DNA from 3 places in the Rhodococcus artemisiae genome. Region 1 is predicted to be linked to each of the others. Evidence: riboswitches for the same ligand, from Rfam matches in the RefSeq annotation. Region 1 holds a riboswitch; each other region holds the start of a gene.
What was found. Region 1 has a riboswitch for thiamine pyrophosphate ahead of Q7514_RS19695 (3-oxoacyl-ACP reductase). Riboswitches for the same ligand answer to the same signal wherever they lie in the genome.
Positions count from the first base shown of each region.

Region 2: another riboswitch for thiamine pyrophosphate. It lies ahead of thiO (glycine oxidase ThiO); the one in region 1 lies ahead of Q7514_RS19695 (3-oxoacyl-ACP reductase).
Region 3: another riboswitch for thiamine pyrophosphate. It lies ahead of Q7514_RS25320 (TenA family protein); the one in region 1 lies ahead of Q7514_RS19695 (3-oxoacyl-ACP reductase).

Region 1 is NZ_JAUTXY010000009.1:215,680-226,309, forward strand. It holds gene Q7514_RS19680 (ABC transporter ATP-binding protein) at 72-824, shown strand; gene Q7514_RS19685 (ABC transporter permease) at 821-1,588, shown strand; gene Q7514_RS19690 (DUF998 domain-containing protein) at 1,593-2,183, shown strand; TPP riboswitch at 2,227-2,317, shown strand; gene Q7514_RS19695 (3-oxoacyl-ACP reductase) at 2,373-3,137, shown strand; gene Q7514_RS19700 (LLM class flavin-dependent oxidoreductase) at 3,137-4,471, shown strand; gene Q7514_RS19705 (MerR family transcriptional regulator) at 4,519-4,941, opposite strand; gene Q7514_RS19710 (class I SAM-dependent methyltransferase) at 4,998-5,639, shown strand; gene Q7514_RS19715 (ArsR/SmtB family transcription factor) at 5,742-6,077, shown strand; gene Q7514_RS19720 (SRPBCC family protein) at 6,070-6,498, shown strand; gene Q7514_RS19725 (nuclear transport factor 2 family protein) at 6,552-6,911, shown strand; gene Q7514_RS19730 (TfoX/Sxy family protein) at 6,926-7,270, shown strand; gene Q7514_RS19735 (hypothetical protein) at 7,366-7,599, opposite strand; gene Q7514_RS19740 (DUF1697 domain-containing protein) at 7,618-7,923, opposite strand; tRNA gene Q7514_RS19745 (tRNA-Ala) at 8,105-8,180, opposite strand; gene sepX (divisome protein SepX/GlpR) at 8,330-9,199, opposite strand; gene Q7514_RS19755 (GNAT family N-acetyltransferase) at 9,465-10,100, opposite strand; gene glp (molybdotransferase-like divisome protein Glp) at 10,097-10,630, opposite strand, start outside.
Region 2 is NZ_JAUTXY010000015.1:74,443-85,072, forward strand. It holds gene Q7514_RS25725 (N-acetylglutamate synthase, CG3035 family) at 1-327, shown strand, start outside; gene Q7514_RS25730 (exodeoxyribonuclease III) at 347-1,150, shown strand; gene Q7514_RS25735 (hypothetical protein) at 1,117-1,815, opposite strand; gene Q7514_RS25740 (GNAT family N-acetyltransferase) at 1,911-2,255, opposite strand; gene thiD (bifunctional hydroxymethylpyrimidine kinase/phosphomethylpyrimidine kinase) at 2,393-3,241, shown strand; gene Q7514_RS25750 (M20/M25/M40 family metallo-hydrolase) at 3,277-4,743, opposite strand; gene Q7514_RS25755 (ABC transporter permease) at 4,771-5,550, opposite strand; gene Q7514_RS25760 (ABC transporter ATP-binding protein) at 5,550-6,479, opposite strand; gene thiG (thiazole synthase) at 6,538-7,335, opposite strand; gene thiS (sulfur carrier protein ThiS) at 7,328-7,543, opposite strand; gene thiO (glycine oxidase ThiO) at 7,540-8,604, opposite strand; TPP riboswitch at 8,600-8,714, opposite strand; gene thiE (thiamine phosphate synthase) at 8,741-9,442, shown strand; gene Q7514_RS25785 (NUDIX hydrolase) at 9,447-10,313, opposite strand; gene Q7514_RS25790 (hypothetical protein) at 10,501-10,630, shown strand, end outside.
Region 3 is NZ_JAUTXY010000014.1:196,055-206,684, forward strand. It holds gene malQ (4-alpha-glucanotransferase) at 1-255, opposite strand, end outside; gene Q7514_RS25280 (O-acetyl-ADP-ribose deacetylase) at 332-847, shown strand; gene Q7514_RS25285 (T3SS (YopN, CesT) and YbjN peptide-binding chaperone 1) at 844-2,256, opposite strand; gene Q7514_RS25290 (potassium channel family protein) at 2,377-2,943, shown strand; gene Q7514_RS25295 (LysM peptidoglycan-binding domain-containing protein) at 3,050-3,619, opposite strand; gene Q7514_RS25300 (alpha/beta hydrolase) at 3,744-4,736, opposite strand; gene Q7514_RS25305 (ABC transporter ATP-binding protein) at 4,925-5,674, opposite strand; gene Q7514_RS25310 (ABC transporter permease) at 5,671-6,456, opposite strand; gene Q7514_RS25315 (ABC transporter substrate-binding protein) at 6,515-7,537, opposite strand; gene Q7514_RS25320 (TenA family protein) at 7,522-8,232, opposite strand; TPP riboswitch at 8,225-8,321, opposite strand; gene Q7514_RS25325 (carboxylesterase/lipase family protein) at 8,408-9,949, shown strand; gene Q7514_RS25330 (TetR/AcrR family transcriptional regulator) at 10,004-10,630, shown strand, end outside.

The DNA.
Region 1 (10,630 bases):
GAAAGTCATGGTCAACATTCCTGACATCCGGCACGCGCGATCACTCACGCTCGGCTCCTAACGTCGGCGTCATGGACACCAGCGCCCCGGGCACCACTCCACAGGCGATCGTTGCCGAACACCTCCACAAGCGGTACCGCGACAAGGTCGCGGTCGACGACATGAGCTTCACACTCGGGATCGGCGAGACACTCGGCATCGTCGGCGCGAACGGCGCGGGAAAGACCACGACCGTCGAGATGGTCGCGGGACTACGGAATCCCGATGGGGGACGTGTGCGTATCCTCGGCCTCGACCCGCACCGTGACCGCTCCCGCCTCCGTCAGGTTCTGGGAGTCCAGCTGCAGCAGGCCACCCTGCACGGTTCGCTGACCGTCTCCGAGCTCGTCGGGCTGTATCGCACCTTCTATCCGAAGCCCGTTCCTGCCGGCGAGCTCCTGGAGATGGTCGGTCTCACCGGGCAACGCGGCATCCGGTTCGAGAAGCTTTCCGGCGGCCAGCAGCAGCGGCTGTCGATCGCGCTCGCCCTCGTCGGACGACCACGCGTGGTCATTCTCGACGAACTGACCACCGGCCTCGATCCCCGCGCGCGGCGACAGATGTGGAAGACCATCGAGCGGCTGCGCGGCGACGACGTCGCAGTTCTGCTGGTCAGCCACGCGATGGAAGAGGTCGAACACCTCTGCGACCGCGTGGCGCTGCTCGATGCCGGAAACATCGTCGCGCTGGACACCCCGTCCGGCCTCGTCGCACGAGCGGCGGCGGAGAACCTCGACGATGCGTTCGTCGCACTCACCGGACGAGAACTGGAGGAGACGGAATGAGCACCGCGGTCGAAACCCACCGCCTCGGACCCGCTGCCTGGCTCACACTGACCGTGTGCGAGGCGAAGATGGTCGTACGCGACACGGCAGGCCTCGTCGTTCCGATCGGCCTTCCCCTGCTGATCCTGGTGATGAGCGCCTCGTCGGCGAGCACCGAAGAAGTGGCGAACGGGCGCACTGTGCTGGATGTCTTCGTGCTCCCTCTGGTGTTCACGATCATCATCGCGTCGATCGGTGTCATCAATATGCCGAGTTTCCTCGCGTACTACCGGCGCACTGGCATTCTGCGACGACTGTCGGTGACGCCGGCGTCGCCCGCGATGGTCCTGGTGGCCCAGGTCGTGGTCAGCGTGCTGCAGACCTTGCTCGGGCTCGGTGTAGCGATCGTCGTGGCCACTGCCTTCTTCGACGCCAGTCCGCCCGTGCATCTCGGCACCGCCGTCGGTGTGTTCGTGCTCGCGATGGCGGCGATGTACGCCGTGGGAATGATCGTCGCGGCAGTGTCCCCGACCCCGAACTCCGCGGTGGCGATCGGACTTGTCGCCTTCTTCGCTCTCGGCGCGACAGGCGGCTTGTTCGGTAGCCGCGACGCGCTCCCCGACCCGGTCGCGACGGTCGGAGAGTGGCTACCGTTCGGCGCCTCGGTCGAGGCCATGTCCGCGGCCTGGGCGGGAAGCCCCGCCGACCCGGCCCACTTCCTCGCGCTCGGCGTGACGATCGTGGTCGGTGTCGTGGTCTCGGCTGCGCTCTTCCGCTGGGAATGATCGCGTGACGATCATCGGTTCGATCGCACTCGTGGTGTTCGTCGTGGTCTTCCTCGTCGACGGGTGGACCCGCCCCGGCTATCACCCGGTGCGCCAGCCCGTCAGCGCCCTCGCGCTGGGTCGCCGGGGCTGGATTCAGACGACCAACTTCATCGTGTGCGGCGCAGCCGTGACCGTCGGAGCGGTCGGCGTCGCCGCCACATTCGGCAGTGGGTTGCTCGGCGTGGCGATCGGGGTGTTCGGGGTGTCGCTCATGATCTCGGGACTCTTCCCGATGGATGCGATGCGCGGATATCCGCCGGGCACACCGGACCGGACACCGACGGAATACACGCGCCGCCACAAGATTCACGACCATGCAGGCGCGGTCGTGTTCACCTCACTTCCGGCAGCCGCGATCGTCGCGGTGCTCACCGTGCCCGGCGCTGGATGGTCATGGTTCTCGGGGCTGACCGCTGTCGCGCTGACCATCGGCTTCGTCGTGTTCGGGCAGGCGTGGGAAGACGATTCCCGGTTCGCCGGACTTGTGCAGCGGATGGTGATCACGGCCGGTTGGGTGTGGCTCGCGTTGCTGTTCTTCCATGCCGGAACATGACGCACTGAAGCATGATCGAATCGAGATGCTAACCTGGCGTTCGAAACTCGACACGGGGTGCCGGACAGGCTGAGAACACACCCGTAGAACCTGATCTCGATCATGCGAGCGAAGGGATGCCGAGTCGGCGACAGACCACCGGTCCGATGCCGTCTGCGTATCCCTTCGGTCCGAAGGGAAGGCGCAATCATGTCATTGCAGAACCGGGTCGTCCTGGTCACCGGTGCCGGCCGAGGGCTCGGCCACAGCATCGCACAGGCTTTCGCGGACGAAGGTGCGTCCGTCGTCGTGAACTACCGGCGCAGCAGCGATGCGGCCCGCGCTCTCGCCGAGAGCATCGGCACCGAACGCGCGATTGCCGTGCAGGCCGACGTCACCGACCGCGCACAAGTAAAGGCTGTGTTCGGCCGCGCGCGCGAGCATTTCGGCCGTCCGGTGACCACCGTGGTGAACAACGCCCTTCCCGACTTCTCGTTCAACGGTGACGCCCGCGAGAAGGCGGATCGAATCGGCTACGGCGCATTTGCAGCCCAGCTCGAAGGCATCGTCGGTGGTGCGGTGAACACCATCCAGGCCGCTCTGCCGGGAATGCGGGAGGCCGGCGGAGGCAGCATCGTCAACATCGGGACCAACCTGTTCCAGAACCCGGTCGTGCCCTACCACGACTACACCGCAGCCAAAGCGGCGCTGCTGTCGACCACGCGTACGTTCGCTGCGGATCTGGGCCCCGAAGGCATCCGGGTGAACATGGTGTCGGGCGGGCTCCTGCGCACCACCGATGCATCATCCGCGACACCCCCGGAGGTCTTCGACCTGATCGCCGGCTCGACCCCGCTGCGTAAGGTCACGACCCCGGAGGATTTCGCCGCCGCCGTGTTGTTCTTCGCGTCCGACTGGTCGCGCGCGGTCACCGGGCAGAACCTCGTCGTCGACGGCGGACTGGTGATGAACTGATGGCGGTGCGTACCCTGCATCTGGGCGCATTTCTATATGGCACCGGCCACCATTCTTCGGCGTGGCGGCACCCGGACTCCGCCGCGGAGCGCATCGGCGATATCACCTATTTCGAGGAACTCGCACGCACCGCCGAGCGGGGATGCCTCGACGCGGTCTTCTTCGCTGACGGCCACAGTGTGAACCCCGCGTATACGGCGGGCACGACGTGGTTTCTCGAACCGATCACCGCGCTGTCGGCGATGGCGCGGGCCACCGAGAAGATCGGGCTGGTCACCACGGTGTCCGCAAGCTTCTACACGCCGTTCCACGCGGCACGCATGCTCGCGTCACTCGATCACATCAGCGGTGGACGCGCCGGCGCAAACATCGTGACATCGATGTTCGACGCCGAAGCCCGCAACCACGGATCCGGTTCGTTGCCCGCCCACGCCGAACGGTACGGAAGGGCGGAAGAGTTCATCGACGCTGTTGTCGCGCTGTGGGATTCGTGGGACGAGCACGCGGTGATCGCGGACCGTTCGGCCGGGCGTTTCCTCGATGCCGGCGCGGTCCACCGGATCGAGCACCGCGGCAGGCACTTCCGTGTGGACGGTCCGCTCACGGTGCCGCGCTGCCCGCAGGGACGCCCGGTGTTGTTCCAGGCCGGCGCCTCGGACACCGGCCGTGACCTTGCAGCACGCCACGCCGAGGCCGTGTATTCGGTTGCCTGGGATCTTCCGGCGGCGCTCGAATTCGCCACCGACCTACGTGCCCGCACCACCGCCGCGGGACGTGACGCGACGTCGATCGCGATCCTGCCGGGTCTCGTCACCTACGTCGGACGCACCGACGACGAAGCGCAGGCGAAGAAGTCGGAATTGGACGCGTATCTCGACATCGAGGGCGCACTCGCCCAGCTCGGGGCCTTCACCGGCCAGGACTACACCGGCCACGACCTCGACGCTCCGGTCTCGGACCTGCCGCCTATCTCGGAATTCACCGGCCCGCAGGGGCGGTACGCGACGGTGCAACGAATCATCGAGACGCAACGACCGACGCTGCGAGAACTGCTCGGGTTTCTCGCTGCCGGCGGCGGTCACGCCACCATGATCGGCACACCCGAGTCGGTTGCCGACCGAATCGAGGAGTGGTTCGTCGCCGGTGCCTGCGACGGCTTCAACCTGATGTGCCCCGCCTACCCGGATTCCCTCGACGACTTCGTCGACCTCGTGGTTCCGGAATTACAGCGCCGCGGCCTGTTCCGCACCGAGTACCCGGGTACTACCTTGCGCGACTCGCTGGGGCTGGAGGTGCCGGCTCTGCCACAGAGGCACAGTGTGATTGTCGGATAACGATCGAATCATGTTGCGTTGGTGAACTATTCATAGACCCCCTGCCCTCAGCCGAAGACAGGACGCGAGTCGGTGCGGTTCCCGAGAAGATCGGCGACGCCCGCCGCGAAATTGGGGCACGTCGCGATGTCGTGGGCGCGGCATTCCAGCGCATGCTGCGTCATCTCGCGGGAGCGGGCCATCTCTGCCATCCGTCGCTCCAGGTCGTCGAGGTGCGCAGTGAGTACGTCGCGACGCTCGTCTGCCCTGCCCGCCAGCAGGACGCGGATCTGGTCGAGACTCATTCCGGCGGATTTGCTGCGGATGATCACGGCCACCCGGGTGACATCGAGTTCCCGGTAGCGGCGGCGACCTGCGGTGTCGCGGTCGGGGGCGAGCAGCCCGGCGTCCTCCCAATGCCGCAATACATGCGTGGCGAGGCCGAAGCGCTCTGCCACCTCACCGATCGTCCACATCGCATTTGACTTCATGTCAACATGAAGTCGCATTATCGGCGGTGACGCAAGCCCGCACCGAAGGAGAGCTGATGCACATCGACACACCACCGGCGCAGTTCTGGGAGAACCGCTACACCGACAGCGACGGGTTGTGGTCCGGCAATGCGAACGCTTCCCTTGTCTACGCGGTGTCCGGATCGACACCGGGCACCGCCCTCGACCTCGGCTGCGGCGAGGGCGCCGACACCATCTGGCTGGCAGACCGCGGCTGGATCGCGACCGGAATCGACATCTCCCCCACCGCCGTCCGCCGCGCTACCGACGCCGCGCGCGCCGCCGGAGTTCCGGACGATCGCATCCGATTCGTCACCGCAGACCTGTCGAGTTGGCACGAAGACGGCAGCTACGATCTTGTCGCCGCGTCCTTCCTGCACTCGCCCGTAGAGTTTCCGCGCAGCGATGTGCTTCGCAACGCCGCCGGACTCGTCGCGCGGAACGGGCACCTCGTGATCGTCTCGCACGCCGCGTTCCCGCCGTGGGCCGATGCCGACGCACGCGAAGGACACGGCGACCACCGGTTCCTGAGTCCGCAGGAAGAGATCGAGGCGCTCGACCTCGACAATGACCTATGGGAGGTGCAGGTCGCCGATACCCGCGAACGCGACGCCCTCGGACCGGACGGCACACAGGCCGTACTCGAGGACACGGTCGTGGTCCTGCGGCGACTGTGAGCGTTCGGGATCACCATCCCGAACGCTCAAATCCACGCATATCCATAAGTACAAATACACACTTGTGTTATTGTCGTGGCACCCGATGAGCGGAGACGGACAATGGGTGCCGAGGCAGAGGCAGATCTCGATGTGGCATTGCGGGCGCTCGCCGATGGAAATCGGCGGGCGATCCTGCGGGTCATTCGCTCCGCTCCGCGCCCAGTGGGTTCCATCGCCGACGAAGTCGGATTGTCCCAACAGACCACGTCACACCACCTCGGCGTGCTCCGGAAAGCAGGCCTCGCCGTCAGCACACGCGAGGGCACGCGTCACCTCTTCGCAGTGAACACCGACGGCCTCGCGGCGGTGCGTTCGTACCTCGACGATTTCTGGCCGGGGAAACTGTCTGCGCTCAAGGCCGTGATCGAGGCGAGGGAGGGAGAGAACCGTGGCTGAGTTCCGGGATTCGATCGACATCGCCGTGTGTCCCGAGACGGTGTTCGAGTACCTCACCACGAACTCCGGGATGACGGCGTGGATGGGCCAGTATGCGGAACTCGACCCGAGGCCCGGCGGCGGCTTCGCGGTCGACGTCGCAGGCTACCCGGTCCGCGGCGAGTATCTCCACGTCGACTACCCGACCCGGGTGGTCGTCTCGTGGGGATTTGCGGGAAACACAGATCTGCCCATCGGGGCATCGACGGTCGAATTCCGGCTCACCGCCGTCGCCGGCGGCACCCGCGTCGACCTCATCCACTCCGACCTTCCCGACACCGAATTGCGCGGGCACGCCCACGGGTGGGCACATTTCCTCCCCCGTCTGGCCACCGCGGGCTCCGGCGGCGACGCCGGACCCGACGCGTGGCAGCCGCTCTAGGAGTGAGCCGGTCCGGAACGCCACTACACGAACAGGAATCGAAGGAGTCTGCAATGCCACAGCAATCCGCCTACGACATCGTGAAGAGCTACCACCGCTCCTGGACGAGTGGCGACGTCGAGCATGCCATGACCCATGTTGCCGACAGCATCACCTGCCGCGCACCGGGCATCGATCTGAAGGGCAAGGCTGCCTACCAGGACTTCATCGCCGGGTTCGCGCCCGCACTCACCGGTATCGCCGATATCGCCGACTTCGCGGATCAGGATCGTGTCGCTCTCTTCTACTACCCCCAGACCGCGGCAACCTCCACAGCCCCTGCCGCAGAGTGCTTCACGGTTCGGGACGGCAAGATCAGCGCAAGCGTGCTGATCTTCGACCGCCTCTCCTACGGTCCTCCCCGACAGGATTGACGTAGGAATCCGTCATGACTCCTGCGCAGAATGCGTTGATCGACCGCGTCCGCGAGCTGCTCGCAGGCGAGTCGATGTTGCGCGAGGTATCGATGTTCGGCGGTCGAGCGTTCATGGTCGACGAGAAGATGATCGTCAGCGCGCTGAAAGACGGCGGCCTGCTGGTTCGTGTCCCCACAGGCCGACACGACGAATTCCTCGGCGAACCCGGTGCTGCCCAAGCCGAAATGGGTGCCGGACGGACGATGGGCCCCGGCTGGGTCGACGTCGCCGAGGAGGCGATCCGCGGCGAGAAGTGCCTCGCGTATTGGGTCGGGGTCGCGATGGACCACAACCGGGTCGTGCATGGGAAAAGCTGAGGTCAACGCGCGTGCCGGCGCGGAGTCTCAGGGTGTATGACGGCGCAGAGCTTGTTCTGCGGCCAGGATTTCGGCGAGATCTGTCGAGAGCCAGATCAGCGATCGGCGAGGGCGAGGAGCTCGAGAACGGTGTTCCAGTTGCGAGAGGTGCCCACGCCGGATGGGTCGATCCTGCGGCCCGCTTTCTCCAGTGCCGTCGGTAGTCTCGCCCGGCCCATGCCGTTCGGCAGGTGCAGGTAGAGCTCCCGTCCGATCAGGACGCACTCCTCCGGGAGAAACGAGCGGAGGTCAAGGGCGTCGAGGATCGCCTTCGGCGGCTCCTCCGCCATGAAGACAACGTGTAGCTGCTAGCCCTCGGCGCCGGCGTACGGGTTCGCGTCCACAACGGCCGCCAGTTCGTCCCTGGTACGCAGCACCACCGGAACGCCATACCCGGCTGCGGATGAGATCACCTCGCTCAGCATTGCGACGAGGTCGCTCGGTTCGGGAGAAGGCGGGGTCACAACCGCGTTCCCCGACTGGATGTAGGTAGCGACATCCGTGCAGCCCGCCGACCTCAGCACCGACCGCAACGTGGACATGGCCAGGCGGTGACCGCCGACGTTGACGCCGCCCAGCAGCACGATCGACCGCGCCACGGACTGCTGTCTCACTTCCCTGTCCCGCGGACCGGCACCAGTCCGCGGTTCTTGCCTAGGTCATCGGGAATCGCCCACATCCTCCCAACCTAGTCACGCCCTGGTCGCGAGGGAAGATATGAGAAGGGTGGCCGGGCCCCTGACAGCGAAGCGGCCCTGTCCACTGATCACGGGCAGGGCCGGAACTTCGACCAAATGGTGGAGCTGAGGGGAATCGAACCCCTGACCTCTTCGATGCGAACGAAGCGCGCTACCAACTGCGCCACAGCCCCGAAGGTTCCCTGGAACCAACTCGCAAACCTTAGCAAACGCAGACCGCCAACACGAAATCGGGTCATATACGCAGGTCACAGCTCCATAAGCCGAAAAGCCCACACCGGGTGGTGTGGGCTTTTCGAAGTCGCTTCTGCCAGTTTTCCGGTCATGCGCCGGAGGCGCGCCGGACCGGGAAGTCGTCGGGTTCGTCGTAACCCGGGTCCGCGTGGGCCGAGTCGACGTAATCCAGGTCGCCGTAGTCGTCGTACTCGTCATCGAACCTGTCGAGATGCTCGAATTCGGGATCTTCGTCGTCGAGTTCGAGAACCACCGCCCCCGGGCGTCGGAGCCGCGACGGAACTTCGCCGAAGTCCCCCTCGCCTCGCACGTGCACTCCGGTCGCCGCCGACCGCTGCAGTCGGGCCATTCTGCGCCGCCGAATATCCTGTTCGAGCCGGACCTGGCGACGCAGATAGAACAGGTAGCCGACGAACGCTGCCACCACGAGGCCACATGCCCACCACATCACCGGCGACAGGATCAAGCCCAGCGCCGCAGTCATGATTGCGCCGATGAGCAGACCCAGCACGGCGCGCTGGCGGAACTCGTAACGTTCGGCCGACGCCTCTGCGTCGGCCTGCGGATCGAATCCGCCTCGGCCGCGGCGACGCGGAACGCTCTGCCGAACCGGCGGGCGGTCGACCTCGTACTGATACTCGTCGGAGTTGCCTGGAGCGGCGTTGTCCAGGTCGGTGAATTCGAGTTCGGTGTCGGGCCTGTCGTCGGTTTGAGTGTTCATACGAGCCTCCGCATGGCGGTGCGTGTGATCACGACTCGGACGCCAGTTCGGATCAGTGCGGTGACCTGCCGCGGGCCCGCGGGGGGCCTTCGGCTTCTCGTCACCGCGATGCAGAACCCGTGTTGCGAGTGCGGCGTCGGTCGTCTGACGGATGCGAGGACGCTTCGTGACCAGCATGGGAACCAGGACGAACAACCACACGGCAACCAGCCCGATCCACAGGAGTGAGTTCGGCATTGCGGCGGCCCTCCTCCCAGTTGTCGCCTACCAGTCCGTCGACGCCACTGACCTTTCCCAGGTTAACGGCATCATCACTCTTATCCCTACAGAAACGCCGACTCAGACGGCTACTGCCGTCACACGAGTCACGCGAAACCATGTGACACACTCTTCACTCTAGTCACACAGATATATATCTGCGCTGGGGATTGTTACTCATGTTGCACGTAACTTGCATTACACGCAGCGCGTGATTCACTCCGAATCGGACAGAGACGGACACTCAGGCCCAGGTCGCGCGGCCACTGCTCACCAATCGGTCTGCGACCGAACCGGACACTTCCTCGGCCGTCATCGCAACGAGAAGATGATCACGAAACCGTCCGTGCACATCGAGGTACCGCTGCAGCAGGCCCTCCTCGCGGAAACCGACGTTGCGCAGGACCGCGCGGCTGGGCTCGTTCTCCGGACGCACCGTCGCCTCGACACGGTGCAGGCCGAGGGGGCCGAAGCAGTGATCGAGCCCGAGAGCGAGGGCCGCCGTCGCCACCCCGAGCCCGTTGACCTCCTTCTCGACCCAGTACCCGATCCACGCCGACCGCAGCGCACCGCGCACGATGTTGCCCACGGTGATCTGGCCGCAGTACCGACCGTCGAGCTCGATCGCCATGGGCACCATCAGCCCTTTGCGGGCCTCCGCGCGCAGACTCCGATACAGGCCCGGCCACACCGAGATGTGGTGGCGCATCTCCCACGGAGTCTCCCCCGTCGGCTCCCACGGCTCGAGATGGTCGCGGTCACGCGTGCGCAGCCGACTCCACGCGGCGGCATCCCTCAGGCGCACCGATCGCACCGTCACCAACCCACCCGCGACGCGAAGCGGCCCCAGATCGGCCGGCCACCCGGGGTGACGACTCATCCACGCTGCCCGAGGAACGACACGTCCACCGGGTCGCCCGTGCGGATTTCGGAGACATCCGGCGGAACCAACACCAGGCAATTCGCTTCCGCGAGTGTCGCAAGTAGGTGTGACGACCCGCCCGCAGCACCGCCGAGGGCCTGCACGAGATAGTCGCCCGTCGCCTCGTCGCGCATGAGCTGCCCGCGCAGGTATCCCTTGCGTCCGGGGATCGACGTGATCGGAGCCACCGTGCGAGCCGTGACGATCCGGCGCAGCGGTTGACGTCGACCCAGCGCGATCCGGATGAGCGGACGCACCATCACCTCGAACACGACCAGGGAACTGACCGGGTTCGACGGAAGCAGGAAGGTGGGCACCTCGTCGCGTCCGAGCTGACCGAATCCCTGAACGGAACCCGGGTGCATGGCCACCCGCTCGACCTCGAGCTTCCCTAGATCGGTCAGGGCCTCGCGGACATCGTCGAGCGCACCGCCACCGACAGCGCCCGCGATCACCACGATCTCGGAGCGGATCAGCTGACCTTCGAC
Region 2 (10,630 bases), on a different contig from region 1:
GGCGCGGTCGTCGCGGGCACCCTCGGTTTCGGTCGCATCGGTACACCCGGGACACCGCCGATCGCGATCGGGCGGGCCGCGATCACCGACGCTCCCGACGGCCGGCGCTGGGTCGGCCTGGGCGCGATCGAGGTTGCTCCCGAGCACCGCCGTCAGGGTGTCGGCACGTTGCTCAGCGGATCGCTGCTGGAGTGGGGTCGTGAGCTCGGCGCCACCCACGCCTACGTCCAGATCGAGGCCGGCAACACCGCCTCCCGCGAACTGTATTCGGGGCTGGGTTTCGTCGACCATCACCGCTACGGGTACCTGACAGAACCCGTCGGATAGGTCGCCTACAGTGGGTGCCGTGCGCCTCGCTACCTGGAATGTGAACTCCGTCCGTGCCCGTACCGATCGGATCGTCGATTGGCTGCAGCGAACCGACACCGACGTGCTCGCGATGCAGGAAACGAAGTGCAAGGACGAGCAGTTTCCGTATGCCCGGTTCGAAGAACTCGGCTATCAGGTGGCGCATGTCGGCCTGAGCCAGTGGAACGGCGTCGCGATCCTGTCCCGCGTCGGACTCGACGATGTGCAGATCGGTTTCGAGGATCAACCCGGATTCTCGAAGGACCCCGAGGTCTCCCCCGTGCGTGAGGCGCGCGCCATCGGTGCCACCTGCGGCGGTGTCCGGGTATGGAGCCTGTACGTGCCCAACGGCCGCGAGCTCACCGATCCCCATTACGCCTACAAGCTCGATTGGCTCGCGAAGCTGCGCGCCGACGCTCAGGGCTGGCTCTCCACCGCCCCGGACCAACCGGTCGCGCTGGTCGGCGACTGGAACGTCGCACCCACCGACGAGGACGTGTGGGATCCGGCGTTCTTCGAAGGCAAGACCCACACCTCGCAGCCCGAGCGCGACGCATTCTCCGCGTTCGCCGAGGCCGGGTTCGTCGATGTCGTGCGCCCGCACACGCCCGGGCCCGGCGTGTACACGTATTGGGATTACACACAGCTGCGTTTCCCGAAGAAGCAAGGTATGCGCATCGATTTCGTGCTCGGATCGCCGACCCTCGCTGCGAAGGTCACGTCCGCGTCGATCGACCGCGACGAGCGCAAGGGCAAGGGCGCGAGCGATCACGCACCGGTGATCGTCGACCTCGCCGAATAGTCCCGGACGTCGACATAGTCCGGGGCGTCGACATAGTCCGGGGCGTCGGCCGCGTCCACGTCCGGAGCCCGCTCGGATTTCACGAGTTCGTACGCCACCCACGCGCAACCGATCAGCATGAGGACGCCGTGCGCGATCCGCACCGTCGGCGACACGAAGAACTGCGGGATGTACAGGAGATATCCTGCAGCCGAGATGCCCGCCGGAAGCACCGGGGTCCATCTCCTACGCACCGCTGACACGAGCACGACGATCACCCCGACGGCGACGAGGAGCAACCCCACACCGAACGCGATCATCGCCGCTGTTCCGGTTCGGATCAGTTCGGCAAGCTCGAGCGCGGTATCGCCGTCGACGGCGGTGAGTTCGTGCAGCGCGAAGGTCTCGGCTCCGAAGTACAGCAGGGTCAGAGCGCTACCGACCCCGATCGCTGCGGTTGCGAGCGGTGCAATGCGCAATTCCGCGAACGCGAATGCCGTCAGGATGAATGCGGCGGCGCCGGCGAGATGCGCGACCGTCCACCAGATCGAGCCGAACTGTTCGAGGGTGTCTGCACCACCGCCGGGCGCGAACGGCCGGGTGAGTGGGAAGAGAGCGAACAGGATGCCCGCGACCACCAGCAGCGTTGCGGCGACCGTCCGTCGTTGGGGATTTTCGTGATTCATGGCGAGATCTCCCGAATAGTGAACACCGACCGCTTTCGAGATCAGTGTTCACTCTTTGGACCGATCAAGCAAGAGCAGTGCTCACATTTTTCGGATCAGGGTCGCCGAGCGGGCTCGATCGGCACGATCACATCGCGATAGCCCGGATTCGACGTGAGATACCTCTGCACATACGTGCACACCGGCCGCACTCGCCAACCTCGCCTCCTCGCAATGTCGAGCGAACCGCCGACGAGGATGCCGGCAAGGCCACGGTGCCCGAAGTCTTCGACGATCACGGTGTGCAGGAAATCGACGACGGGACGCCCCCTACCGGGGATGCCCGCCGGATGCTCGGAATCGAAATACCCGAGAATGCCCACGAGGTCACCATTGAGACGCAACTCGAATCGGTTCTGATCGGCATTGTCGGACACCTCCGCCGTCGACAAGTTGATCACGAACGCCTCCCCGAACCTCAATACCTAGTGTGACGCACGCCACTATAGAGCACATGTGCACAGCGCTGGGGCACCACTCCCCCGACAGAGTGCCGACACCGGCAGCTGCCCGAACGACGACCGGTAGGGTCACCTCCGTGCAGCTGCTTCCCCTGGCCGAACAAGGCCACACCCCAATTCGTGTGCTCACCATCGCCGGCACGGACTCCGGAGGAGGCGCGGGCATCCAGGCCGACTCGCGCACGATGGCGATGTGCGGCGTCCACGCCTGTGTCGCGGTGGCCGCGGTGACCGTGCAGAACTCGGTCGGGGTGAGCGGCTTCCACGAGATCCCACCGGAGACGGTGGCAGCTCAAGTGCGATGCGTCGTCGACGACATCGGAGTGGCTGCGGCCAAGACGGGCATGCTTGCGTCGACCGAGATCATCGAAGCGGTCGCGGACGTGTGCTCGGAGGTCGGCATCGGCCGCGACACCGCCGTCCCACTCGTCGTGGACCCCGTGTGTGCGTCGATGCATGGAGATCCCCTGCTGCATGCGAGTGCACTCGAGGCCGTCCGCTCGGCGCTGATCCCGCTGGCGACCGTCGTCACTCCCAACCTCGACGAGATCCGGCTCATCACCGGCATCGAGGTGGTCGACGACCGCACCGCAAGGCAGGCTGCGGAAGCACTGCACGGGCTCGGTGCACAGTGGTCGATCGTGAAGGGCGGTCATCTGCGCACTTCGGAGTCGAGCACCGATCTGTTGTTCGACGGCGACCGATTTCTCGAGTTCCCGAGCCCGCGTCTCGCCACGGGTAACGACCACGGTGGCGGCGACACGCTCGCCGCGGCGCTGGCATCGGCACTCGCCCACGGCCGGTCGGTGCCGGACGCCCTGGCGTTCGCGAAGGAATGGGTGACGAAGTGCCTCGAGTGGTCGTACGACCTCGGCCACGGACACGGACCGGTCAACCCGCTGTGGCGACTCCACGAACATCGCTGACAATCCAGCCCCTGACCGCGCCCGTGTAGGACCGATCACTCCGTGAATGCAGCGCGCGCCTCGGTACGGGCCGCCCCGCTCGGAACTCCGTCCGGGCCGTCGAGCGAGCCGGCGTAGACCGCGGTGCTGTAGGCGACGGACGCCGCGGCGACCGCGAAGGCATCGCGGTCGATGTTGTCCACTGTGTCCTCCGGGCTGTGGTAGTTCGGGTCGAAGTCCTCGTCCGCAGCGCCGCCCCACTTGTCGGCCTCTTCGGGGGTCTTGTCTTCGTCGGCGCCGGTGAACGTGCCACCGGCGGGGATTCCGACTGCCATGAACGGGCCGTAATCGGAACGACCGTCGAAATCGGTGCCGCCGGCATCGATCCCGCGCTCGGCGAAGAATCCGGAGAGGGTGCGCTCGATGCCGGCCGATCCCTCGGGTCCCGGTCCGGCACCGTCCGTATCGGAATCGTCGCCGTCCAAGAGGAGATAACCGGGGTTCGGGGACCCGATCATGTCGAAATTCAGGTAGAGGGCGATCGCATCGCGCTCCTCGGGAGACAACGACGCGACATACTCGCTCGACCCCACGAGCCCGATCTCCTCGGCGCCCCAGAACGCGAACCGCACGGCGTTGGTGACGCCGGGTTCGCTGCCGAGCTGCAGCGCGGTCTCGAGGACTGCCGCGACACCGCTGCCGTTGTCATTGATCCCCGGTCCTTCGGGCACGCTGTCGAGATGTGCACCGACGACCACCACATCGTCGGTCGAGCCCGTGGCGGTCTGCGCAATGACGTTGCGGGAGCGCTGCGTCTCGGTCTTCGTGTCGAGGACGAGGTCCACCGACGGCGACTCCGCAACCCGCTCACCGTCTGCCGGACCGATCCCGCCGACCGGAATTCGTCGCTCCACGGTCTCGTCGAGCGTCGCACCGGCGAGGGGGCCGTCCTCTGTGTTCACCACGAGCAGCGCGGCAGCCCCCGCATCGGCAGCAAGAGTCTCCTTCGCCGAGAAGGTGCACACGCCACGGTCGACCACCACGATCGCTCCCGCAACATCGAGACCGTCGTAGTCGGTGGCCTCGCATCCCGGAGTGTCGTCGGTGGGCACCCGCACGACGGGTGCGGTCAGCCCCTCGGGTCCGGTGGTGGGCGACAGACCCAGTGCCCGCACGTCGAGGGGCTGTCCGTCGATCTCGAGCCTCTGGGCTTCGACCTCGAAGGTGGTGGCCTCGAATTCGGGTGTCTGCACGTCGTATCCGGCGTCGCGCAACGCGCCCGCCACGTAGTCGACACTCGCGTCGTAGCCCGCGGTACCGAGCGCACGGTTACCGTGGTGCTCCGTTGCGATGCGGTCGAATTCGGTGAGGTGGCCCATCAGGGCGTCGATCTGCACACTGTCGGCGAGCACGGTCGGATCGACGGATGCCGCGTCCGTACCGCCATCGTCCGCGCAGCCTGCGAGCACCACGGCCGCCACCACGACCATGGCGGTGCGGCGGCCGATCACCGTGTCGATCATTGCCCGAGCGTACTGTCCCGGCACGGTTCAGGCGTCGCGTTTTCCGACCACCGCCAGCGACACCCCGAACACGATCGCCGTGAACAACGCGAAGTACAGCAGCGAACCCCACGGTCCCCAATGGAAGTCGACGCCCTGTTCCATTCCGAGGAAGTTGTTGATGTTGGCGAACGGCAGGAACGGCTGAATTTCACGACCGACCCGGCCGAACAACGAGAACAACGATTCGATGAGCAGGGGCCACAGCAGCAGCAATGCGATCGTGCCGGCCGACTGGCGCAGTAACGTCCCCACACCCACCGCAAGGAACACCGCCAGGAACGCGTAGAACGGGATGCCGTAGATCGCGCGCCACGTGTCGCCCTCGAGCACGAGATCGCGTCCCGCTTCCGGACCTGCGAGCGCCTTCGCGATGTACACGGCGATCAGGCCCACAACGCCGGTGATCACAGCGCCGATCACACCGATCAACACCGATTTCACGGTCAGCACGAGAGAACGGTTGGGATTCGCGATGAAAGTGGTGCGGATGACGCCGAAGCGGTACTCGCTCGTGACCGACAGCGCCGCGAGGATCATGAGGACCATGATGCCGAACCCCGTCACACCGGTCGCGGCGATGTCGGGGGTCAGATAGAACCGGGCGGCCTCGTCGTCGAGCGACATCGAACTGCGGGCCACTGCGCCCATCATCGCGGCGAAACCGATGCCCAGGGCGACGATCACCGCCAGGCACCAGAACGGAGATTGCACCGACGTGAGCTTGATGCGTTCCGCGCGCAAGGTGTCCACTGCTGGTGATGCCATTACAGGCTGCCCTTCATCACGTCGTCGAAACCGGTGCCGTGGAACTCCACGTCGCCTCCGGTCAGTTTCATGAACGCATCCTCGAGGGACGCCTGGCGGCTCGCCAGCTCGTGCAGGACGATCGAGCGCGCTGCGGCGAGCTCGCCGATCTCTGCGGCACCGGCGCCCGATACATGCAATGCCCCGTCCACATCGACCGCGGTATGTCCGCGTTCGGTGAGTGCGGTGCGCAGGTCGTCGAGTTGGGGACTGCGGACCACCACGAGAGATTCCGATGCGCGATCGACGAAGTCCTCGACCGAAGTGTCGGCGATGAGTTTGCCTCGCCCGATCACGACGAGGTGGTCGGCGGTCTGGGCCATCTCCGACAACAAGTGACTCGACACGAGCACCGTGCGGCCTTCCGCGGCCAGGGCCTGCATGAATCGGCGGATCCACACGATGCCCTCGGGGTCGAGACCGTTGACGGGTTCGTCGAACAACAGCACCTTCGGGTCGCCGAGCAGCGCACCCGCCAGGCCGAGACGCTGCGACATGCCGAGCGAGAAACCGCCGGCACGCTTGCCAGCGACCTCGCTCAACCCGACCTGACGCAGCACTTCGTCGACGCGAGAGCCGGGCAATCCGTTGGAGGCGGCCAGCCACCGCAGGTGCGCGCGCGCCGATCGGTTCGGATGAACCCACTTCGCGTCGAGCAGCGCGCCGACGGTCTGCAGCGGCCGGGTCAGTTCCCGATACTGCTTACCCTCGATGAGCGCGGTACCCGATGTCGGACGGTCCAACCCCAGGATCATGCGCATCGTCGTCGACTTGCCCGCCCCGTTGGGGCCGAGGAACCCGGTGACGATTCCCGGTGGGACGGTGAACGTCACGTTGTCGACGGCAGTGGTTGAACCGAAGGTCTTGGTCAGTCCGGTCACTTCGATCATGGTCCACAGACTGCCGTAAATCCGGCCGGAGCGCAGCACCACGGCCGTGACCAGGGCCTCAGGGTTCCATGGGCGACGATGCCTGGGCCCAGAAGCGTTTGGGGATGCGCCCGGCATGCCGGGCACGGAACCCTGCTTCGACCGCGTGTCGCATGGCCGACGCCATCAGCGCCGGGTCCTTCGCGCGGGTGACGGCGGTGGCGAGGAGCACCGCATCGCAGCCCAATTCCATGGCGAGCGCGGCGTCCGAGGCAGTGCCGATACCGGCGTCGAGAATCACGGGGACCCCCGCGGATTCCACGATCATCTCGATGTGATGCGGATTGGCGATACCCAGCCCGGTCCCGATCGGCGACCCGAGCGGCATCACAGCCACACATCCGACGTCCTCGAGGCGTCGCGCGAGTACCGGATCATCAGTGGTGTACGGCAGGACGTTGAAACCATCGTCGACGAGTTGTTCTGCAGCAGAAACCAATTCGATGGCATCTGGCAGCAGCGTGCGTTCGTCGGCGATGACCTCGAGCTTGACCCACTCCGTTTCGAGCGCTTCCCGGCCCAGCTGCGCGGTGAGCACGGCCTCCTTCGCGCCGCGGCACCCGGCAGTGTTCGGCAACGGCACGATTCCGAGTCTGCGCAGCAGATCCAGCACACCGGTACCCGACGTCGCGTCGACTCGGCGCATCGCCACGGTGGTCAGCTCGGTGTCCGAGGCGACGAGCGCTTCCTCGAGCACCGCCAGATTCGCGGCGCCGCCGGTGCCGGTGATCAACCGGGACGAGAAGGAGCGTCCCGCGATGACCAGCGGCGGCAGGTCGTGTCCCGGGTCCACCGATCCGGTTGCCTGCTCAGCCACCCTGCACCGCCGTGAGGATCTCGATCTGCGCACCCTTGTCGAGCTTCTCTGCCCAGCGGCCACGCGGAAACAGCACACCGTCGACGGCCACGGCGATGCCCTTCTCGGGCAGAGTCATCTCGACCAGGAGCTCCGTGACGGTCGGCGCCTCTGCGAAGTACTTCTCCTCACCGTTGACGGTGATACCGACCGAAATCGGACTTGTCATCGCACACTCTCTTTCACGAATCGGCGGGGATCTGCATGTGTCGCTTCGGGGAGCGGATCGTCGGCAAGTTCGGCGAGGACCGCATCGACGGTGACGGCGGTGAGCAGGACCCCGTTGCGTCCGTGCCCTGTCGCGGCGATCACCCGATCCGACAACCGGCCGATCAGCGGCAGATTGTCGGGACTCGTCGGGCGTAGGCCCGCGCTCGCCTCGCGCAGTTCGTACTCACCGATCGCGGGGAACAGCATTTCGGCGTCGGCGATCAGGTCGCGCACCCCCGCGACCGTGACCTCGGTATCATCCGCTTCGTATTGGGTCGCGCCCACGACGAGCCCGTCGGGGCGCGGCACCAGATACGCGGGGCGTCCGTGCACACTGCCGCGCACGGTGTGCTGCGGCGGCGGGGTAGCTCCGGGCCGCACGCGCAGCCGCAGGATCTCCCCCTTGACCGGGCGGACGGGAAGACCCGGCCACAGCGTCGCCGATGCGGAACCGGCCGCGAGGACGACGCGGTCTTCGCGCAGTTCGTCGAGGTCTCCGACGGAAGTGTGGACGAACCGCACGCCCGCAGCGACAGCGGCACTCTGCAGCGCCTCGACGAGTCTTCTGTTGTCGACGGACAGTTCGGTGGGGGCAAGCAGGCCGAGCCTGATCCTCGGGCCGAGCGACGGCTCGAGATCGCGGATCTCGGCCCGCGTGAGGATCCGCATCTCGTGGCCCTGCTCCCCCACCCACGACGCGATCGTGCGCAGGTCCGCGGCGTCCGCGGCGTCCAGTGCAACGGTCAGCGACGCGCCCGCTGTGAAGACGTCGACGCCTGTGTCGCGTTCGAGGGCGTGCGCGAACTCCGGCCAGCGCTGCAGCGACGCCGCTCCGAGACCGAGGACGTGTTCTTCCCCCGGCCATCCCTCCGACAGCGGCGCGAGCATTCCACCGGCCACCCACGAAGCGCCCGACCCCGGATCGGGGTCGTGGACGGTGACCGTCCACCCCGCTCGGGCCGCGCGCCACGCGACGGAAAGACCGATCACACCGCCACCGATGACAGCTACTGTCGACACGACATCCACCTCACTCCCTGCGCCGGCATGATCCGGTTCAGGTCATAACGGTCGGGGCCGGCAGGCCCCCTCTCAGCCCCGCGTTCCTCGGGACTCCCGTGTTGTCACTTCCGAGGTAGAGGCTACCGTCTTGTCCGTGACGACCTACCGGACCACCTACCGCGGCAACCATCCCGACCCCCGTGGACGCCTCGCGACAGCGCGGTTGTACCTGTGCACCGATGCCCGTCGCGACACCCGAGACCTCGCCCGGTTCATCGAAGAAGCCCTGGTCGGCGGCGTCGATATCGTGCAGTTACGCGACAAGGATTCCGCAGGTGAGAAGAAGTTCGGCCGACTCGAGGCCGGTGAGGAACTCGCTGCACTCAAGGTGATCGCCGATGCGTGCGTACGCCACGGTGCGCTGCTCGCGGTCAACGACCGGGCCGACATCGCGCTCGCCGCCGGCGCCGACATCCTGCACCTCGGGCAGGGCGACCTGCCGGTGAAGCAGGCGCGGCGGATCCTCGGCGCCGACATCGTCATCGGCCGGTCGACGGCCAGCCGCGCACAGGCCGTCCTCGCCGACGGCGAGGAGGGTGTGGACTACTTCGCGTCCGGTCCGGTGTGGGACACCCCGACGAAGCCGGGACGCTCGGCAGCGGGGCTCGACGTGATCCGCGAGGTGCACACGTCGCATCCGCAGCGGCCGTGGTTCGCGATCGGCGGCGTCGATCTCGAACGTCTCCCGCAGGTGCTCGACGCGGGCGCCCGGCGCATCGCTGTGGTGCGAGCGATCACGAAGGCCGACGACCCCCGCGCTGCTGCTGCGGCGCTGAAGGCTGCGCTGCCCGCCTGACGCGCTACAGCCAGCCGAGCACCGTCGACGGGGACAACGCGACGGTGTCCTGAGGTAGCCGATCACGCAGACCACGATCGGCGGTCACCACCACCGTCACCGCCGGATCGAGCGCGGTCGCCGTGGTGGGAATTGTGGTCGCGGCAAGCCGCGCAAGTTCGTCGTCGCCGCTTCCGTCGGCCGTATGCACGTGGGTACGGGCATCGTCGACGACTGCTCTGCGCGCCTGCCCTTCGAGAACTGCCTCGACCCGCGACACCCACCCGAACGTTCCATCCGGGAGTTCGACGGTGCGCGGCAGGGACGCGGCGATGTCTGCGAGCAGCGCGCCGGTGGCGCCGGGCCGGTCGCGCCACCAGCCGGACGGCCCACTGGCCCCGAGCACGTTCGCGGTGTCGAGCAGCATCCGCACCGGGCGGGTGCGCAGCGCAGACCACGCCTCTGCGAATCCCGCGTGCAACGGCATCGATTCGACGTCGGACTCCGACACCCACCGCAGTTCGGTGCTCTCCCCGTTCATGGTGGTATCGAGCGGTGCGGGAGCGTCGGCGACGACGGTCGTGTAGGTCCAGGAACCAGGTGTTCCCGAGGTGATCCTCTCGGAACGCACCGCAACGGAATTGCTGTCGATGCCTGCTTCCTCGTGTGCCTCGCGTACGGCGGCGTCGACAGCGGATTCGTGACTGTCGCGTGCACCGCCGGGCAACGCCCAGGTTCCGCCCTGGTGGCTCCACGCCGCGCGAAGCTGAAGCAGTACCGAGGGGGTTCCGTCACTGCAGGGTGCACGCAGCAGCAGTCCCGCGGCGCCGTGCACACCCCATCGACGTCCTCCGTCGGGTCCTACGGCCCAGCCGTCCCCGTCACCGCGCATTGCTTCCGCCTTCCTGGCTCTCGACATCACGAGAGCACGACGTCCCGATTCATGTGTCGGGTTTCCGAGGTTCGGACTCCGAGGCTCGCGAACTCCGGAAGGAACTCCGACAATGTGGACGCCTGCCGATTCTCTCCATTCAACTTATATGCTCGCCACAATCAGGTTTTCCAGGAAGGGGCTCGCCGTGACTGTACGAGTGACCCCTCCGATCGATTCCGTCGGCGGTTCGGCACTGCCCGCAGAGGATTCCGAAGGGCCGGGCGGCCGGGTCGACGGCCTGCGGGAGCTGTTCCGCTCGACGCCCGCCAAATTGA
Region 3 (10,630 bases), on a different contig from region 1:
GTGCACGGCGAACGAACGCCTTTCGCCTTCGACGACGACCAGCGACAACGGCAGCATCTGCCGCCACGGCACGTTCGGGATGTCCGCGAGTGAATCCTGGATCTCGGCGTCCGAATCGGCAGGCACGTCGAGAGCCGCCAGGATCGTGCGCAGAGTCCGGTCGGAAACGTGATGTTCGAGGGTGTCCCACCCACGGTAGGTGCAGGACACTCCGAGGTGTCCGGCGAGTTCGCGAAGCTTGTCCGACGACGTCACGCTCTGGAATCATGCCAGCAAACGCCCGCGGTGGCAGTACCCACGAGCAGCGGAACACCCACGAACAGGGGAACGCATGACGGTCATCGACGTCGTCGAGGGAGACATCACCACGATCGCGGTCGACGCGATCGTCAACGCCGCCAACTCGTCGCTGCTCGGTGGAGGCGGAGTCGACGGCGCGATCCACCGCGCGGGCGGGCCGGAGATCCTCGCCGAGTGCCGCGCCCTACGTGCCACGACGCTGCCCGACGGGCTCCCCGCAGGCGAGGCGGTGGCCACCACTGCGGGCCGACTGCCCGCACGGTGGGTGATCCACACCGTCGGTCCTGTGTACGCGGCCGGCAACGACCGGTCGCCGATCCTCCGCTCTGCCTATCGTCGATCGCTGATGGTCGCAGACGAGCTCGGTGCGGCGACCGTCGCGTTTCCGCTCATCTCCGCCGGAATCTACCGATGGCCTGTCGAGGATGCTGCCGCACAGGCAGTCTCGGTGATTCGTGCCACGGCGACGTCGGTTGCGACGGTCACCCTCGTCGGGTACTCCACCGCGACTGCAGACGTGTTGCGGCGTGCCGTGGCGGGACGCTAGTCGCCGAAACCGTCGAAGAGTGTCGGTTCGTCCGGATTGTCGAACAGCGGCGGCTCGTCGGTGTTCGGTTTCGTCGGATTGCGCCTGCGGGTCGGCCTGTCGGCGGGTTGTTCGAGGTAGCTCAGAGCCGCGGCCAGAGACCAGCTCGTCAGTTTCCACTCGAGCGCTTTCGCGTCGGCGGCAGCGACGCCGGCGTCGTCGCCCACGAAAGCCCGGTTGAGGGATTCGCTGGTCCAGCCCACGTGCTGCTCGGTGCTGAGTTCGAGGAACTGCTGCAGGCGCGAGGCCTCCTGGTCTCCGATCGCCGCGACCGTCTCGACCGGGACGTCGGAGCGCCCGTGGATGTGGTGATCACGCAGCTCGAGCAGCGCGGAGGGAAGATCGTCTTCGAGGCGAGGCTCCCACATGTCCTCCTCGAACGGATCATGGTCGTCGGAGGCCTCGAAATCCGGGGACTCGAAATAATCGTCGAGGCCGTGACCGTGCATCGGCAGTCCGCCGACATGCGCGGCGAAGTCGTGGTCGACGCCCTCGAGGAACCCGGACATGCGATCGAGGGCGGACACCAGGTGCTCGGGCACGAACGGCGACGCAGGAAGGTGGTTGACGACGGCGACGCGATCGTCGATGAGCACGAACTTCAACTGCGGCCACTGCCGATTGAGATCGGAGACCACCTCCATCGCGCGGGTGCGACCACTGATCGAATGCACGATCGGGGCGAGCAGGTCCACCGTCGCGGCGCCCGCACCGACTCCGACGAACACGAGGACATCGGCGATGCGCAGCACGAGGTCGCCGTCTTCGTCCCACGTCGGGGTGTCGCCGACGCGATCGCCCACGGTGTCTTCGATGAGCTCTCGCAGGTGTTCCTCACCGAGCGGATGTACAGGCCCGCTCACCGGCATCTTCGGGGCGGCCTCGGCGACCGGTGCCGGTGTTTCGAACTCGTGTGTGCTGGCAGTCCCGAAGGATTCCGCACGGAGGAACAACGGGTGCGGAACCCCCCACACCTCACGTAGAACACGCACCGCGACCTCAGCGAGCCGATCGGCCCACGACGACGGAAGATCCATCCAGAACGCGGGCGAGCCGCCGTCCTCCGGTGCATCGGGATCCCGCGAGGGTGCCTGCCAGCCCAATTGCAGCAGCAATGCCTCGTCCTGCGGCAACAGATGCCGATCCTCGGACAGATGGAGATTCGACGGCACCTCGCAGCGCACCTGCTGATCGCCCCACGCGTAGAACTGCACGCACGGCCCGGCCGGCCCACCGGATTCCTCTGCCAGCGGCTCGAGCACGAGTCCGCCTCCGTCGCGCATGGCGGCGACGTGGTCGGCGAGGTCCCCCCGGAACTCGCGCCAGGCCCGGTCGACGTCGCGGTCGAATCCGCTCTCCGGTTCGCCCATGAACCTGCCCCCTTTCCCTTCCCGACATTGACCCGTGTTTCGTGAACACTAGTCGGACCCACCGACAGGATGCCTGTCGGAGAGCGTGCGGATCGGGCGGGAGAGCGCATACTTGCACCTGTGCCGAACCGCGCGCGGTCATCCGATGCCGACAGGTCAGCGCAGCTGCGCGGACTCACGTGGCGGGCGTTGCTTCGCACCGTGACGACGCTCGTCGTGGTGGGTACCGCCTACTTCACGCTGTCGTTCACCGAACTCGACGACCTCTCCACACTCTTCCTCCTGGTGTGCGGATCGGCGGTGGTGTGCGCTGTCTGCGGCTGGCAGGTGAGGTGGGTCCTGCGGTCTCCGCATCCTGTGGCCCAGGCGATGGAGGGGATCGCTGCGACCGCCACCGTCTACATCTTCGGCTTCGCGTCGCTGTACGCGGTGATCTCGCAGGTCGAACCGCAGGGGTTCACCGAGGTCTTGACCCGGATGGGTGCCCTGTACTTCAGCCTGACGGTATTCGCGACCGTCGGCTTCGGGGACATCGCCGCGGTCACCGATGGGACGAGGGCGGTGGTCTCGGCGCAGATCGTGTGTAATTTGCTCTTCCTCGCCCTGGTCGTGCGGTTGTTCATGCTCACGGCGAAGCATCGCCGGCAGCAGGTGGGGGACGAGCCCATATCCGGCGAGAGTCCTTGAACGGCTGGTGCCCTGAACAGCTGGGCCTTCGAACGACCGGTCCGTGAATGACGACGTCCCCCACCGGGTCCGGTGATGGGACGTCGACACTACGCGCGTGCAGGCATCACGGGATGGTGAGTACCTGGCCGGGCCGGATCAGATCGGGGTCGGGAATTCCGCTCGCGTCGGCGATGCGCCGGTACTGGTTGCCGTCGCCGTAGAAACGCTCGGCGATCGCCCAGAGGGTGTCGCCGGACGCGACGGTGTGGACACGCGGTGCCGGATCAGGATCAGCGGCAGGCGCGGGATCGGCTGTCGGGGCGGGTGCAGCGGGGGCCGGCTTCGAAGAGGTCTCAGCCTTCGGAGCAACACTGTTGCTCGCCCACACGGGCTTCGAACCTGCATACAGCACGACGTTGCGGTCGTCCTGCACCGTCAGCCGCACGCCCGAACTGCCGCTGGTCTCCGACGCCCACACCGGGGAGTTGTCGGCCTTGTACAGGACGAAGTTGCCGTCCTCCTGGACGTTCGCGCGCACGGCGCCGGAGCCGTTGGTGCCCGCAGCCCACACGGCCTTGCCGGCCTCGGACAGGACCAGGTTGCCGTCCTGCTGGAGCGTGAGAGTGTACTTACCGTTGTCGGACTTCAGTTCCTGGCCTACACCGAGGCTCTGGCCGGCATTGAGAGAGCTCACGCTGTCCCTTTCGATCGATACGTTGTGATTCGGGCAACCAGCTCGAACCGGACGCCGTCACGCACAGTACCGTCGTCCCGACGGTTCCCCGTGGAGGTCGATGCGGGTCTCGTTGTTCGCAGGATCACACGGTGTCGAGCGAACGTACGAACCTCCCGATCCGGGCAACTGCACGGCTGCCCTCGGGAACCAGCGACGCGGCTGCCTGGAACACGTGCACCTGCTTCTCCCACACCTGCAGTTCCGTGGGAACACCGGCCGCGGCGAGGCGGTATGCGATGGTCTCGGCGTCGACGAACGTCATTTCCTCGGATCCTGTCTGGATCAGTGCCGGCGGCATGCCGGTGAGGTCGAGATCGACAGGAGAAGACACCGGTTCGTACCGGTCGTCGATCCGCTCGGCACGCTCGATCAGTGTGGACAGCACCGGAACCGCGCGTCGGGGGAACAGCGCACACTTCTGAGCATTCGGGTGTTCGAGCTTGTGGCGGGGGTCGAGATCGGTCAGGGGCGAGATCGCGATGGTGCCCGCCGCTCGACCGACCCCCAGACCCAGTGCTTCGTGAGCCACGGAGAAGCTGAGGAACCCGCCTGCGGAGTCGCCGGCGATGACGGTTCGTTCGATCGGGTAGCCGTGGGCGGCCAACCATCGCAACCCGGACAGGCCGTCGTCGACCGCGCGTCGGATCGGGTGACGCGGGAGCATCCGATAGGCCACCGACAGCACCGGCGCGCCTGCTGCCGCCGAGATGCGCGACACCAACTGACGATGGGTTGTCAGACCGCAGCACAGAAACGCGCCGCCGTGCAGGTAGAGCACCGCGGTGCTGCCGTCGGCGCCGGGCGCGCGCACGAACTCGGCGGGACACGCGTCCAACGCGACGCGGTGATGCTCGGTCCCGGGCACCGGCAGAAGCGGGAACGCGGCCCGGTCGACCAGGCCGGTCGGCCACGGAAGTGTCGGGGTGAGCGCCCAGGCATCGAGGAACGGCCGCACAGTGTGGCGCACGGACGCGCTCAGTGCACGGGACGCGATGCTGACGCCGTCGAACTCCCTGACAAACGGGGTACGCACAGGTGTCGGCCACACGAAGGGGTCGGACAACGCACCGCTCATGTCGTCGCCTCCTCGTGCTCGTCGCCACTGCCGGACAGGTGTTCGAACTACGGATTCCCCAAGGTACGCCCCACGTACGGTGCAGGTGAGCGCTGTGATCCGATAGATACGGGGCGAAATGTCCGATGCAGGTGGGGTGGCGTCCTGTTACCGATTCGATACTCCGGTACGCCGAATCACGTGAGCGCTCAATGTATGTCGGACCGCGCGTGCAGCACCGACACGAGCTCACGTTCCAATGCCACGAACTCCGGATCGGTCAGCGATTCCAACGATCGTGGTCGCGGCAGCGGAACCCGGACTTCGTGCATGATCCTCGCGGGTCGAGGCGAGAGGACGAGGACCCGGTCGGACAGCAGGACGGCCTCGCGTACGTCGTGGGTGATCATCAGGACGGTCCAGCGGTCGCGCTGCCACACGTCCTGCAGCCACAGCTGCATGTCGGTGCGGGTGAGCGAGTCGAGAGCGCCGAACGGCTCGTCGAGCAACAGGATCTCGCGTTGCTGAATCACGGTCCGCGCCAACGCCGCGCGCTGACGCATCCCGCCGGACAGCTGGGACGGGCGAGCATCCTCGAATCCGGTGAGTCCGAACGCGGGGAACAGGGCCTGCGCCCGCTCGCGTGCCTCCCCACGTGGCACACCCTGCACCTCGAGTGCGAGCGCGCAGTTGTCGAGGACGGTGCGCCACGGGAAGAGGAGATCCTTCTGGGGCATCAGTGCGGCGCGCCCCGGTGCCGCGGGTGCTCCCCCGACCACGACCGCGCCCACATCGGGCGTGTCGAGCCCTGCCACCAGCCCGAACAGGGTGGACTTCCCCGACCCGCTGGGGCCGATGACCGAGACGAATTCGCCTGGGGACACGTCGAACCCGATGTCGTCGAGCACGTGGTTGCCGTCGAACGACCGGTGGACGCCCGAGACGGTGACGGCGCTCATGCGCGACTCCCTGTGGGTCGATTCTCGGGGGCTCGATTCTCTGTGGTGAGGGCCCACGGCGCGATCATGCGTTCGGCCACATAGGTGAGCAGGTACAGCACCAGTGACACGATCGCGGTGACGAGGACCGCGGCGAGCACCAGATCGGTGCGGAACGAATTCTTCTGGGTCGCCATATAGATGCCGAGCCCGGACGTGGCGCCGACGTACTCCGCGAACACCGCACCCACCACGGCATACGTGATGCCGATGCGCAGCGACGTGAAGAACCGCGGCAGTGCCGACGGGAGCCGCACGTACCGGAACACCTGCCACCGCGTGGCACCCATGCTGCGAAGAAGCGCGCCCGCCTCCCGGTCTGTCGCTGCGAATCCCTCGATCAATCCGATCGCCATCGGAAAGAACGTGGCCAGCGCGATCACCAGGATCTTCGGTAGCAGACCGAAGCCGAACCAGATGATCATGAGCGGGGCGATCGCGATGATCGGCAACGTCTGCGACGCCACGAACAGCGGCACGAATGCCCGCCGCAGCCACGGCGAGAAATCGACGGCGATCGCCAGCACCCACGCCAATGTCAACGAGACCGCGAATCCGACGATCGTGACCTGCAGTGTCGCGGCGGCGTGCCCGGCGATGTCGGTGCGATGTGCCCACCCCTGCTGCAGTACGCGCGAGGGAGACGGCAATACCTGTGGGCGGATTCCGCTGATCATCACGTAGAACTGCCACACCGCGACGAGCGTGATCGCGACGACGATCGCCGGCAGCGCACGATTCACGCGGCGGCGGACAATGCTGCTCCGGTCTGTCGTGGCCCCGGTGTCGGAGCTTCCGGGGTCAAGGCGCTTGATAGTCATCGGTGAGGTAGGTCGACCAGTCGGGTTCGGCGGACAACGACGCGCCGTCGGGACCGGTGAGCAGTCCCTGCTCGTACAGGAAGCGGGCGTAACCGGCCCATTTCTCCGCGTCGAGTGTGCCGACGCGGCCCTGCTCGTCGCGCATGTAGTCGGCAGCGAGCATCCGCTGGCTCTCGAAGACGAGTTCTTCGTCGGGGAACGCCCCCGGGTTGGCGTCGAGCAGCGCGCGGGCGCCCCGATCGGGTTCGTCGGCGGCGATCTCGTACCCCCGCTGGAGCGCCTGCACGAAAGCGCGGGCTCGATCCGGATTCTCGTCGAGCCAATCCTCGTTGCCGTTCACGACAATGGAATAGGCGTCGGGGAAACCGTATTCGGTGTAGGAGAGATAGTGCATGGGCAGGCCGCGGTGCTCGGCTTCGAGCCCCTCCCATGCGAGGAAAGAGACGGTGAAGTCCGCAGTGTCCGAATACACCGCTTCGTACGCTGACGTTCCGAGCACTACCTCCTCGAATTCCCCGCGACCTCCGTCGTTGCGAATCACCTGTGCGAGGGTCGCCGAGGAGCCGGGATCGCCGAATCCTGCGTAGGTGCGGCCGTCCAGGTCGGCAGGCCGGGCAAGGTCACTACGGTCGGCTTTGACGGCGATGGCGGTGGCCCAGTGCTGCAGCGGTGCAAGCACCGCGACCGTGTGTGCTCCGGCGGCACGGGCAAACGTGGACCCCCCGTGCGAGGAGATGCCGAACTCCGCGTTGCCGGAGTCGACGAGTGTGTCGGGCGATGCATCGTTGTAGGGCAGGATCTCGACGTCGAGCCCGGCGTCGTCGAACAGTCCTTCCTGCAGCGCCACGTACAGACCGGTGTGGTTGGTGTTGGGAGTCCAATCGAGTGCAAACCGGATCGTGTCGTCGGAACCGCCACCGGCGCAAGCGCTGACTGCGCACAGCGTGAAGGTGGCGATGGCGAGCGAGGCGATCCGGTGCCGCAGCGTCACGATGCGGGCCACGGCTGCGTGTTCAGGGCGGTGTCCCAGAACAGCAACTCGTAGCGGGTCGCAAGCGTGAACGCGTCGATCATCGCGTCACGTTCGGGCTCGGTGGCCGTGGCCCCGGCGGCGTCGACGAGGATGCGTGCGGTGGCGACGGAATCCTGGAACCCTTGGTCGTCATAGGTGGCGACCCATCGCGCGTAGGGGTGGGCCGGATCGGCAGCGAGCACAGCAGCTGCGCTGGAGGCCAGGTCGCGGCACACTTCGGCGTAGATCCAGAAGCACGGCAACACCGCGGCGGCACCCACCGGATACGGCTCGGTCGCGACGGTGGCCGTCAGATACGACACGTAGCCGAGGCACGCGGGGGAATGCGCGACGGGATCGTCGTTCGCGGGCAGTACACCCCCGGTGAGGAGTTGCCGATGCAGCGCCGATTCTTCGGTTGCAGCGGTCGCGGAACTCGTGGCCCAGAATGCGCCGGTGACCGGATCCGGCGCCTTGGCGGAGAGCAATGCAAGCGCTTTGGCGTATCCGGCCAGGTAGAGCGCATCCTGCTCGATGTAGAAGCGGAACGACTCGAGCGGCAATGTGCCGTCGCCGAGGCGGCGAAGGAACTCGAGGTCGTCGATGGAATCGCGCAGAACCTTGGTGCGGTCCCACAGGACATCGGTGAAACGGTCGGTCGGTGAATCGTGCGCAGGCACAGTCATCCCGAAACATCCCTTCGTCAGCATTACCTGATCAGGTTCGACGGGTGTGATCTCAGCCCCGCTGTTGCGGAGCACCCCGTGTCGGTCGGAGGCGACGATAGCACCTTCGCCGAGCGGCTGTCGGCTCGGTGTCCGGTGGGTACGTTGGGATGCGAGTAGCTCACCGGGAGGTCACGTGGACGCCGAGACGCTCGTTGTCGGATGTAAGTACGGCGAAGCCCGTGGATACCGCGACGGCGCGGTGTACTCGTGGAAAGGGATTCCGTTTGCCGCCGGGGCGGGTGGCGACATGAGGTTCCGGTCGCCGGAAGTGCCGCAGCCGTGGTCCGGTGTGCTGGACTGTGAGAGATACGGGCCGATCGCTCCACAGAGCCGGAACAGCCCGATCGGGATCTCGTCCGACATGACCATCGGCGAGGATTGCCTCTCGCTCAACATCTGGGCTCCCGAGCCGGACGGACACAAACGCCCGGTGATGGTGTGGATCCACGGCGGCGCTTATGTGATCGGCTATTCGGGTCAGAAGATCTACGACGGACGTGTGCTCAGCGAGACGGGCAACGTCGTGGTGGTCACGCTCAATTACCGTCTCGGGGCGCTGGGGTTCCTGGACCTGTCGTCGTTCTCCACCGCTGTCGATGCCTTCGAGTCGAACCTCGGTCTGCGGGACCAGATTGCGGCGCTCGAATGGGTCCGCGACTGCATTGCGGACTTCGGGGGTGACCCCGGCGAGGTCACCCTGTTCGGCGAATCCTCCGGTGGGGGATCGGTCACGACGCTGATGACCGTGCCGCGGGCCGAGGGGCTCTTCCACCGGGCGATCGCGCAGTCACCGCCGGCGACGTCGGTATACGGCCGTGAGCGGGCCGCGATGGTGGCGGAACGATTCCTCGACATCCTCGACATATCGTCGTCCGGGGTGGGGAAGTTGCGGCAGATGCCCTACGAGCGGCTTGTCGAGGCGGCCGAAACGGTGGTCGGGGAGATCCCCACGAAGGTTCCGGGAACACTGGCGATGACACCGGTGGTCGACCGCGACCTGGTGCCCAAGTATCCGGTCGCGGCGTTCCAGAAGGGTCTGTCGCACCGGGTGCCACTCATCATCGGTTCGAACAAGGACGAGCCGTCGATCTTCCGCTTCATGAAGTCGCCGCTCATGCCCGTCGACGATTCGGCGGTGCGCGCCATGCTGGAAGCGCTCGCGAAGGACCGTCCCGATCTCGAGCCGGAACGGCTCGCCGAGATCGCCGCGGCGTATCCCGACCTGCCGAAGCCGAGTGGTGCGATGGCCTTGTCGCGCGACGCGGGGTTCCGGATGCCGGTGTTGTGGGTCGCGGAAGCGCATGCCGTGCATTCCCCGACGTGGGTATACCGGTTCGACCACGCGACGCCGATGCTCAAGGCGGCGCGGATCGGTGCCGGGCATGCAACCGAATTACCGTATGTGTTCGGAAATTTCGGGACACTCGGTCGTGACCCGAGTTTCTGGCTCGGTGGTCGCAAGGGTGCGATCGAGGTGTCGGGGCGGATCCGGCGTCGATGGCTGGCATTTGCCGAGCACGGGGTGCCCGCGGCGCTCGATGCGTCGAAGCACTGGCCGCAGTACGAGCCCGGCGAGCGGGCGACCCTGCTCATCGATGCGCGCGACACGGTTGTCTCGGATCCGGAAGGGGCGATGCGCGAGGTGTGGGGTGACCAGGTGATGGGATTCTCCTGAACCGGCTCGACAAGCACTGTTGACGTCGTTGAACACGTGTGCAACCCTTGGAACATGCGTTCAGTCGAGGGCATCTCCGACCTCACTACCCGTGCTCGCATCCGCGACGCGGCAATCCGTTGTGTTGCCCGTGACGGGGTGAACGTCTCGCTGCGGACCATCGCCTCGGAGTGCGGAGTGAGCGCCTCGCTCATCGTGCACCACTTCGGTTCTCGCGCCGGGCTGCGTGAGCACTGCGACGCGTACGTTCTCGACAGCATCCGTGAGCTCAAGTCCTCGGTCCTCGAACCGGGCAGTGGTGTCGCGGCGATGCTCGCTCAGATCGAGGACGTCGGGCACTATGCCCCGCTCGTCGGCTACCTGATCCGGAGCCTCCAGGCTCGAGGTCCGGCGTCTCGGGCGTTTCTCGATCACCTGGTGGCCACTACCGCGGGCTACCTCGCGAAAGGGACCGAGTCCGGTGTCGTGAGCCCCAGTCGGGATCCCGAGGCCCGAGCCCGAGCGCTCGTCGAGTTCAGCACCGGCGCGCTGCTACTGCATGTTCCCGGACCGAACGAGCCCCTCGACCTCGACGCATTGCCCACGTGGCTGCGCTCGTACACCGACCGTCTGATGCCCCCAGTGCTCGAGCTCTACACCGAACCGTTGCTCACCGACTCGACCATGCTCGCCGCATATCTG